One region of the Streptomyces sp. NPDC058284 genome, then DNA from elsewhere that is predicted to be linked to it. Evidence: riboswitches for the same ligand, from Rfam matches in the RefSeq annotation. Region 1 holds a riboswitch; each other region holds the start of a gene.

Region 1 (3,268 bases):
CCATGCGGGTGCTGACCTTCCTGCTCCTGACCGTCGTCAGCGACACCGGGGCGTACGCGATCGGCTGGCGCTTCGGCAAGCACAAGCTGGCGCCGCGCATCAGCCCCGGCAAGACCCGGGAGGGCCTGGTCGGAGCGGTCACCTTCGCGATGGCCGGGGGCGCGCTGTGCCTGCAGTTCCTGATCGACGACGGCCAGTGGTGGCAGGGCCTGGTGATCGGCTTCGCCGTCGCGGCGAGCGCCACGCTCGGTGACCTCGGCGAGTCGATGATCAAGCGGGACCTCGGCATCAAGGACATGGGCACGCTGCTGCCGGGCCACGGCGGCATCATGGACCGCCTCGACTCGCTGCTGCCGACGGCCCCCGTGGTCTGGCTGCTGCTGGTCATCTTCGTCGGTTCGGGCTGATCCATACCTGGCTGACCTGCGTAAACGTGCGTTAGGGGTTCGTTGTCCACAGGGCGGCGAGCCCCTTCGCGTATGTCTGCGACACTGGAAGGACCATGCCTGTACCCGGAGAACTCACCTTCGTCGCGCCCCGCGGAGCCAAGAAGCCCCCGCGGCACCTCGCCGACCTCACGCCCGCCGAGCGCAAGGAAGCCGTCGCCGCCACCGGCGAGAAGCCGTTCCGCGCCAAGCAGCTCTCGCAGCACTACTTCGCGCGGTACGCCCACGACCCGGCGGAGTGGACCGACATCCCCGCCGGTTCGCGCGAGAAGCTCCGTGAGGCGCTGCTGCCCGATCTGATGTCCGTGGTGCGGCACATCAGCTGTGACGACGACACCACCCGCAAGACGCTCTGGCGGCTGTTCGACGGGACGCTCGTCGAGTCGGTGCTCATGCGCTATCCGGACCGGGTCACCATGTGCATCAGCTCCCAGGCGGGCTGCGGCATGAACTGCCCGTTCTGCGCCACGGGACAGGCCGGCCTCGACCGGAACCTGTCGACGGGCGAGATCGTGCACCAGATCGTCGACGGCATGCGGGCGCTCAGGGACGGCGAGATCCCGGGCGGGCCCGCGCGCCTCTCCAACATCGTCTTCATGGGCATGGGCGAGCCGCTGGCCAACTACAAGCGCGTGACCGGCGCCATCCGCCGCCTCACCGACCCGGAGCCGGACGGCCTCGGCCTGTCGCAGCGCGGGATCACGGTGTCGACGGTGGGGCTCGTGCCGGCCATCCACCGGTTCTCCGACGAGGGCTTCAAGTGCCGCCTCGCTATCTCGCTGCACGCGCCGGACGACGAGCTGCGCGACACGCTCGTTCCCGTCAACACGCGGTGGAAGGTGCGCGAGGTGCTCGACGCGGGCTGGGAGTACGCGGCCAAGTCGGGCCGCCGCCTCTCCATCGAGTACGCGCTGATCCGCGACATCAACGACCAGGCATGGCGTGGTGACCGGCTCGGGCGGCTGCTCAAGGGCAAGCCGGTGCACGTGAACCTGATTCCGCTGAACCCGACGCCGGGCTCGAAGTGGACCGCGTCGCGCCCCGAGGACGAGAAGGCGTTCGTGGCGGCCATCGCGGCGCACGGTGTACCGGTCACGATTCGGGACACCCGGGGTCAGGAGATCGACGGAGCGTGCGGTCAGCTCGCCGCGGCCGAGAGGTAGTCTGACGGGCGTGCGGGCGTACGTCTCGTACACACATCTGCATATTTCCGACAGGGGAGCGCCACAGCGCTGAGAGTGCGGCACCTTGGACAGGTGGGCCGCAGACCCTCTGAACCTCGCCCGGGTCATTCCGGGTAGGGAGTTCGGGCATGACTCAAGCTGTAGCGCCCTGCCCGCAGGCCAGTCGGTCGGCGGGCGGGGCCGCGTCTCTTCCTGGTCACCCAGGAGGAAGTTTCAGTGAGCACCACCAAGAAGGTCACGTTCACCGCCGTGGCGGTCGGCATCGGGCTCGTCGCCGTCTCCGCGTGCGGCAGCTCCGACGGCGGTTCGGGGAAATCCGACTCCAAGAGCGTGACGCTCGTCAGCCATGACTCCTTCAACGTGTCCAAGGACGTGCTGAAGGACTTCGAGAAGCGCTCCGGCTACCGCGTGCACGTCCTGAAGGACGGTGACGCGGGCGCCGCCGTCAACAAGGCGATCCTCTCCAAGGACAACCCGCAGGGCGATGTCTTCTTCGGCGTCGACAACACGCTCCTGTCCCGGGCGCTCGACAACGGCCTCTTCCAGTCGTACGAGGCCAAGGGGTCGGACAAGATCGGCTCGCAGTACCGCGTCGACCAGGGCAAGCACCGGGTCACCCCCATGGACAGCGGCGACATCTGCGTGAACTACGACAAGAAGTACTTCGCCGACAAGAAGCTGGCGCCGCCGAAGTCCTTCGACGACCTCGCCAAGCCCGCGTACAAGAACCTGCTGGTCACCGAGAACGCCTCGACCTCCTCGCCGGGCCTCGGCTTCCTGCTCGGCACGGCCGCCAAGTACGGCGACGGCGGCTGGGCGGACTACTGGAAGAAGCTCAAGGCCAATGGCGTCAAGGTCGTCGACGGCTGGGAGCAGGCCTACAACGAGGAGTTCTCCGGGTCCGCCGGCGGCAAGAAGGCCAAGGGCGACCGGCCGCTCGTCGTCTCCTACGCCTCCTCGCCGCCCGTCGAGGTGCTCTACGCCAAGCCGCAGCCCAAGGAGGCACCGACCGGCGTCGCGACCGGCACCTGCTTCCGACAGGTCGAGTACGCGGGCCTGCTCAGCAACGCGGGGAACGCCAAGGGCGGCAAGGCGCTCCTCGACTTCCTCGCGGGCAAGGAGTTCCAGGAGGACATGCCGCTGAACATGTTCGTGAACCCGGTGCGCGAGGGCACGAAGCTGCCCGAACTCTTCACGGAGCACGGAGTGACGGTCGACAAGCCGCAGACCATGGATCCCAAGAAGATCGCCGACAACCGTGAGCCGTGGATCAAGTCGTGGACCTCGCTCGTACTGAAGTAGCGAAGTCAGGGGAGGGGGCGGGGTCGGAGTCGGACGCGGAGCCGAAGGTGAAGCCGTCGTCGCAGAGCCGCCCGCGCGCGGGTCTGCGTCGCGCGGGCGCGGCGCGGCTCGCTCTGATGGGCCTGCCCGTCGCGTTCTTCGCGCTCTTCTTCGCCTACCCGGTCACGGCGATCGTCGCGCGCGGGCTGCACGTCGACGGGGCCTGGCGCTTCGGCCGGATCGCGGACGTCCTCGGGCAGTCCGACATCCGGCACGTGCTGTGGTTCACCACCTGGCAGGCGCTCGCGTCGACGGCGCTCACGCTGCTGATCGCGCTCCCCGGCGCGTACGTCTTCG
Region 2 (3,268 bases), on a different contig from region 1:
AGGGCCGGCCAGGTCAGACCGTATGACCTGGCCGAACACCCGGCTGGACGAGGCGCGGGGCAGGGCAGTGACCGGCTGGATGCCGGTGTGCTGCCCTGCTTCCGCGTGCCGTCGGCCGTGGGGACGGCTCAGTCGGCGATCGGCAGGTAGACCCGGTTGCCCGCCGCGGCGAACTCCCTGGACTTCTGCTCCATGCCCGCCTCGATGTCATCGGCGGCCAGGTCACTGTCGGCCAGGTCACCGCCGTGCCGGCGCCGAATGTCCTGAGAGATCTTCATGCTGCAGAACTTCGGCCCGCACATCGAGCAGAAGTGCGCCGTCTTCGCGGGCTCGGCCGGCAGCGTCTCGTCGTGGAACTCCCGCGCCGTGACCGGGTCGAGGGCCAGATTGAACTGGTCCTCCCAACGGAACTCGAACCGCGCGTCCGAGAGCGCGTCGTCCCAGTCCTGCGCGCCCGGGTGCCCCTTGGCCAGGTCGGCGGCATGGGCCGCGATCTTGTAGGTGATCACGCCCGTCTTGACGTCGTCCCTGTTCGGCAGGCCGAGGTGCTCCTTCGGCGTGACGTAACAGAGCATCGCCGTGCCCCACCAGCCGATCATCGCGGCACCGATGCCGGAGGTGATGTGGTCGTAGGCGGGTGCGATGTCCGTGGTCAGCGGGCCGAGCGTGTAGAACGGCGCCTCCTCGCAGATCTCCTGCTGGAGGTCGATGTTCTCCTTGATCTTGTGCATCGGGACGTGACCGGGGCCCTCGATCATCGTCTGTACGTTGTGACGCTTGGCGATCGTGTTGAGTTCCCCGAGCGTCCGCAACTCGGCGAACTGCGCCTCGTCGTTGGCGTCCGCGATCGAGCCGGGGCGCAGGCCGTCGCCGAGCGAGTACGTCACGTCGTATGCCGCGAGGATCTCGCAGAGCTCCTCGAAGTGCTCGTAGAGGAAGCTCTCCTTGTGGTGCGCGAGGCACCAGGCGGCCATGATCGAGCCGCCGCGCGAGACGATGCCGGTCTTGCGGCGCGCGGTGAGCGGGACGTACGGCAGGCGCACGCCCGCGTGCACCGTCATGTAGTCCACGCCCTGCTCGGCCTGTTCGATGACCGTGTCCTTGTAGATCTCCCAGGTCAGCTCCTCGGCCTTGCCGTCGACCTTCTCCAGGGCCTGGTAGAGCGGCACGGTGCCGATCGGCACGGGGGAGTTGCGCAGGACCCACTCACGGGTGGTGTGGATGTTGCGGCCGGTGGACAGATCCATGACCGTGTCGGCGCCCCATTTGGTCGCCCACGTCATCTTGTCCACCTCCTCCTCGATGGAGGAGGTCACCGCGGAGTTGCCGATGTTGGCGTTCACCTTCACCAGGAACTTCTTGCCGATGATCATCGGCTCGATCTCCGGGTGGTTGACGTTGGCCGGGATCACCGCGCGGCCCGCGGCGACCTCGGCGCGCACGACCTCGGGGTCGAGGTTCTCGCGGATCCCGATGAACTCCATCTCGGGCGTGATCTCACCGCGCCGGGCGTACGCGAGCTGCGTCACCGCCTGACCGTCGCGGGCCCGACGCGGCTGGCGGGGGCGGCCGGGGAAGACCGCGTCGAGGTTCTTGAGCCCTCCGCGGGGCGAGGTGTGCTTGAGACCGTCGTCCTCGGGGCGAAGCGGACGGCCGACGTACTCCTCGGTGTCGCCGCGGGCGATGATCCAGTTCTCCCGCAGCGGCGGCAGCCCGCGGCGGACGTCGGTCTCGGCCGACGGGTCGGTGTACGGGCCCGAGGTGTCGTACAGGGTGACGGACTTGCCATTGGTGAGGTGCACCTGACGGACCGGCACGCGCAGGTCGGGGCGCGAGCCCTCGACATACGCCTTGTGCCAGCCGATGGACTTCCCGGCCTCGTCGGCCGCGACGGTGTTCTCGTCGCTGCCGGAGGCAGGCGTGCGTGTGTCCGATGTGGTCATGAGACCTACTCCCTACGCCGGCATTACCCGGTAACAGGTTCGGCGGTCGACGCAGCGGATCCCGTACGGCTCGTGCACGATCGTGCCCGTTCGTACGGAGGTCAGCGCCCTCTCAGCCCGGTGCTCCGAGCTCCCGCGATTGCAAAGGTGGCACCACGCTAGCGTCATATCGGCCGCGCTGAACAGAGGGCCCCCTTCGTTCTTGCGATGATCGGGCAGTGACCACCACAGAACCGCCGCTCCCCCCGCCCCCCCACCCCCCGTCCGGGCCACCGGCCCCGGCCCCGCCCCCGGACGGAAACTTTCCAGGTGACGGGCGTGTGCACGGGGGGCAGGGAGACGGAGGACAAGGACACGGAGGACAGGGGTCCGGGCCACACGGGCACGGGTCCGGGTCACACGGGCAGGGCGGGTCACACGGGCACGGGTCCGGGCATGGAGGACACGGGCACTCGCACAGTCACGGTCCGGCCGCTCCCGTCTCCAAGCACCTCCGCAAGGTCATCGCCGCGGTACTCATCCCCTTCGCCGCCGCAGTCGTCGTGGGCCTGGCCGTGCTGTGGCCCGGAGGCACACCGGGACACGAACGCACCGGCGTCGGCTTCGACCGGCAGACACAGTCGGCGAAGGTCACCAAGGTGCAGGAACTGCCCTGCAAAGACCTCAGCCCGTCACAGCCCCAGCCGAACGGCGACACCTCCACCGCCGAGGGACAGTCCGCGCAGTCCCGGGCGGCGGGCATCTGCAAAAGGGCGACGATCGAGGTCGGCAGCGGCAAGGACAAGGGCCGCACCTTCACCGAGATCATCCAGCCGGACTCGCCCCGGCAACTGAAGCAGGGCCAACAGGTGGTGGTCGCCTACGAGCCCAAGGCCCCCGAAGGACTCCAGTACTCCGTCACCGACGTCAACCGCAAGATTCCGATGGCTCTGCTCGCCGGCATCTTCGCACTCGCCGTCGTCGTGGTGGGACGGCTGCGCGGCCTGATGGCCCTGGTCGCCCTCGCCATCAGCTTCCTGGTGCTCACCTTCTTCATCCTGCCCGCCATCCTGCAGGGCTCGAACCCACTGGTCGTGGCAGTGATCGGGGCGAGCGCCATCATGCTCATCGCGCTCTACCTCTGCCACGGCCTCACAGCCCGTACGTCGGTCGCGGTGCTCGGTACGCTCATCTCCCTCCTCCTGATCGGCTTGCTCGGCTCACTCTTCATCGGCTGGGCCTCCCTGACCGGCAATACGGATGACAACACCGGCCTCATCCACGGCCTTTACCCGTCCATCGACATGAGCGGGCTGCTGCTCGCGGGCGTCATCATCGGCTCGCTC
Region 3 (3,268 bases), on a different contig from region 1:
CGCACGCGGGTCACCTCGACATCGAGCATTTCCGCGATGTCGGGGAGGTGCAGCCAGGCGGGGACGAGAGCATCGGTCTTTGCGTCAATCTCGGTCACGTCCCCAGCGTATCTCTGGCCGGGGGCCTTGGGCGGTGACTGTGTGGCCGTGGGGGTAGGTGCGGCGTTCCCCCGGCGCCCCTGGGGGGTGGTCGCTCGGGTGTTTGCTGCGGGCCGTGGGGGCTGGGTGCGCAGTTCCCCGCGCCCCTGGGGGGTGGTCGCTCGGGTGTTTGCTGCGGGCCGTGGGGGCTGGGGGCGCCGTTCCCCGCGTCCCTTACGGGGCGGGGGTTTCGTTATCGGGTTGCCTTTTTCAGGGGGATTGACGGGTCTGCTGTCAGGGTGGGGTCCAGGGGGGTGGCGGATTCGATCAGTTTGCGGCCCTGGGCCAGGTCTCGGGGGCGGCCGACCGTGAGGACGGCTGCGAGCGCGCCTTCGCGGAGCCAGCAGACCGACCAGGCCACACCCGTCGGGTCGCCGCGCCAGATGAGTTCGTCGGCGCCCTCGTGGTGGCCCGCGTACTGGACGAAGCGGCCGAACTGCTCCGACCAGAAGTACGGGACCGGGTCGTACGCCGCCGGGGTCTCGCCGATGATGTTGGCCGCCACCGTGCGCGGGCCCTGGAGGGCGTTGTCCCAGTGGTGGACGAGAAGGCGCTCCCCGTACCTTCCCGAAGGGAAGGAGGAGCAGTCGCCGACCGCGTAGACGTCGGGGGCCGAGGTGCGCAGCCGGTCGTCGGCCACCACCTCGCCGTGGGCGCCGAGCTCGATGCCGGAGCCCGACAGCCACCGCGTCGCGGGGCGCGCGCCGATGCCGACGACGACGGCGCCCGCGGGCACCCTGGTCCCGTCGGACAGGAGCACGGCGCCCGGCTCGACGCGCTCCACGCGCGCGTGGGTGCGCAGTACCGCTCCGGAGTCCGCGTACCAGCCCGCCATGGGCGCCGCGACCTCCTCGGGCAGCGTGCCCGCGAGCGGCCGCCCCGCGGCCTCCACCACGGTGACGGAGCAGCCCGCCTCACGCGCGGCCGTCGCGAACTCCGCGCCGATCCAGCCCGCCCCGACGACCACGACGTCGTGCTGCTCGGCGAGGACGGGGCGCAGCCGCTCCGCGTCGTCCAGGGTGCGCAGCAGGTGGACCCCGGGGACACCCTCGGTGCCGGGGAGTCTGATCGGTTCGGCGCCGGTCGCGAGGACCAGGACGTCGTACGCGAGGGGCCCCGCCTCGGTGTCGAGAGCGTGGTCGGCGGGGCGCACCCCGGTGACCGCGCGGCCCAGGCTCAGCTCGATGCCGAGCGCCTCGAAGTCGATGTCGAAGGCGGAGCCCTCCGCCTTGCCGAGCAGCACCGCCTTGGACAGCGGCGGCCTGTCGTACGGCTGGTGCGGCTCCGCCCCGACGACGGTGACCGCGCCGGTGAAGCCCTGCTCCCGCAGTGCCACCGCGGTCTGCACCCCGGCCATCCCCGCGCCCACGACGACGACGCGCCGCTCCGCCTGAAGCTCTTTCCCGGTCTGCCTCTGCTGCTCGCTCACCCGATCACTGTAGGGCGGCGGGACCGGGTGCCTTCAGATGGCTACGAGGAGATCTCTGACACATCGTCACTGCTCATACCCGGACAGCTCCCCTGACGCCGCGCGGAGCGACGGGCTAGGGTGGCCGGTGCAGAGCACTCGCGGGAGTCCGGGCGTACCGGACTGAGAGGGAGGCTGGGACGGCCTCCGACCGTACGAACCTGATCCGGGTCATGCCGGCGAAGGGAGGGGCTGGACGCCCATGCATCCACGTACGACGTCTCCTTCGGCGTCCCCTACGGCGGCGCCGTCGGCCACCACCGACGTCCTCGTCGTCGGGGGCGGCGTCATCGGCCTGGTCACGGCCTGGCGGACCGCGCAGCGCGGGCTCTCCGTCGCGGTCGTGGACCCCGAACCGGGCGGCGGCGCCGCCCAGGTGGCGGCGGGCATGCTGGCCGCCGTCACCGAACTGCACTACGGCGAGCAGACGTTGCTCGGCCTCAATCTCGAATCGGCCCGCCGCTACCCCGCCTTCGCCGCCGAGCTGACCGAGGCGAGCGGGCGGGACCTCGGCTACCGCGCCTGCGGCACGCTCGCGGTCGCGCTCGACTCCGACGACCGCGCCCACCTGCGCGAGCTGCACGCCCTGCAGCGCCGTTCGGGGCTCGCCTCGGAGTGGCTGAGCGGGCGCGAGTGCCGCCGTCTGGAGCCGATGCTCGCGCCGGGCGTACGCGGCGGCCTGCGGGTCGACGGCGATCACCAGATCGACCCGCGCCGACTCGCGGCGGCGCTCGTGGTGGCCTGCGAGCGGGCCGGCGTGGTCTTCCACCGCGCCTGGGCCGAGCGCCTCTCGGTCGTACGCGAGCGGGCGCACGGTGTCGTCCTCGCCGACGGCACCGGACTGGGCGCGGAGCGGACCGTGCTCGCGGCGGGCAGCCTCAGCGGGCGGCTCGCGGGCGTCCCCGACGACGTACTGCCGCCCGTGCGCCCCGTGAAGGGGCAGGTCCTGCGGCTGACGGTGCCGGAACCCTACGCGCCGTTCCTGAGCCGCACCGTGCGGGCCGTGGTGCGCGGCAGCCACGTCTACCTCGTGCCGCGCGAGAACGGCGAGCTCGTCGTCGGCGCGACCAGCGAGGAGCTCGGCTGGGACACGACGGTCACGGCGGGCGGCGTGTACGAGCTGCTGCGGGACGCGCACGAACTCGTGCCCGGCATCACGGAACTGCCGCTGACCGAGACCCGCGCGGGGCTGCGGCCCGGCTCGCCCGACAACGCGCCGCTGCTCGGCCCGACCCGGCTCGCCGGACTCCAGCTGGCCACCGGCCACTACCGCAACGGCGTCCTCCTCACGCCCCTCACCGGTGACGTCATGGCGCACGCTCTGACCACCGGTGAACTCCCCGACGAGGCACGCCCGTTCACCCCGCGCCGCTTCGAAGGCGCCTCCCCCGCACTCCCCGCGCAGCACGTCATGGAGCAGCACGCATGAGCACGCCCTTCGCCGTCTCCCTCAATGGAGAAGTACGCGAGGTGGCCTCGGGCACCACGCTCGACGCCCTCGTGGCCACCCTGTCCTCGGCGCACTCCGGTGTCGCCGCCGCCGTCAACGAAACCGTCGTCCCGCGCGCGCAGTGGTCCGCCACGGCGCTCGCCGATGGCGACCGTGTCGAAGTACTCACCGCAGTCCAGGGAGGCTGAACCACCATGGCAGACGACCCCTTC

The links. Region 1 has a riboswitch for thiamine pyrophosphate ahead of ACFVYR_RS10425 (thiamine ABC transporter substrate binding subunit). Riboswitches for the same ligand answer to the same signal wherever they lie in the genome.
Region 2: it holds a riboswitch for thiamine pyrophosphate, as region 1 does, so the genes downstream of both, thiC (phosphomethylpyrimidine synthase ThiC) here and ACFVYR_RS10425 (thiamine ABC transporter substrate binding subunit) in region 1, are expected to answer to the same signal.
Region 3: it holds a riboswitch for thiamine pyrophosphate, as region 1 does, so the genes downstream of both, thiO (glycine oxidase ThiO) here and ACFVYR_RS10425 (thiamine ABC transporter substrate binding subunit) in region 1, are expected to answer to the same signal.

The regions. Positions count from the first base shown of each region.
Region 1 covers NZ_JBHVYE010000005.1:235,651-238,918, forward strand. Annotated here, with positions in the region: gene ACFVYR_RS10415 (phosphatidate cytidylyltransferase) at 1-407, shown strand, start outside; gene rlmN (23S rRNA (adenine(2503)-C(2))-methyltransferase RlmN) at 503-1,609, shown strand; TPP riboswitch at 1,652-1,768, shown strand; gene ACFVYR_RS10425 (thiamine ABC transporter substrate binding subunit) at 1,847-2,932, shown strand; gene ACFVYR_RS10430 (ABC transporter permease) at 3,049-3,268, shown strand, end outside.
Region 2 covers NZ_JBHVYE010000008.1:215,281-218,548, forward strand. Annotated here, with positions in the region: gene thiC (phosphomethylpyrimidine synthase ThiC) at 129-1,943, opposite strand; TPP riboswitch at 1,936-2,090, opposite strand; gene ACFVYR_RS14590 (YibE/F family protein) at 2,162-3,268, shown strand, end outside.
Region 3 covers NZ_JBHVYE010000017.1:155,011-158,278, forward strand. Annotated here, with positions in the region: gene ACFVYR_RS23775 (Rv2175c family DNA-binding protein) at 1-98, opposite strand, end outside; gene ACFVYR_RS23780 (NAD(P)/FAD-dependent oxidoreductase) at 332-1,495, opposite strand; TPP riboswitch at 1,698-1,811, shown strand; gene thiO (glycine oxidase ThiO) at 1,809-3,035, shown strand; gene thiS (sulfur carrier protein ThiS) at 3,032-3,244, shown strand; gene ACFVYR_RS23795 (thiazole synthase) at 3,251-3,268, shown strand, end outside.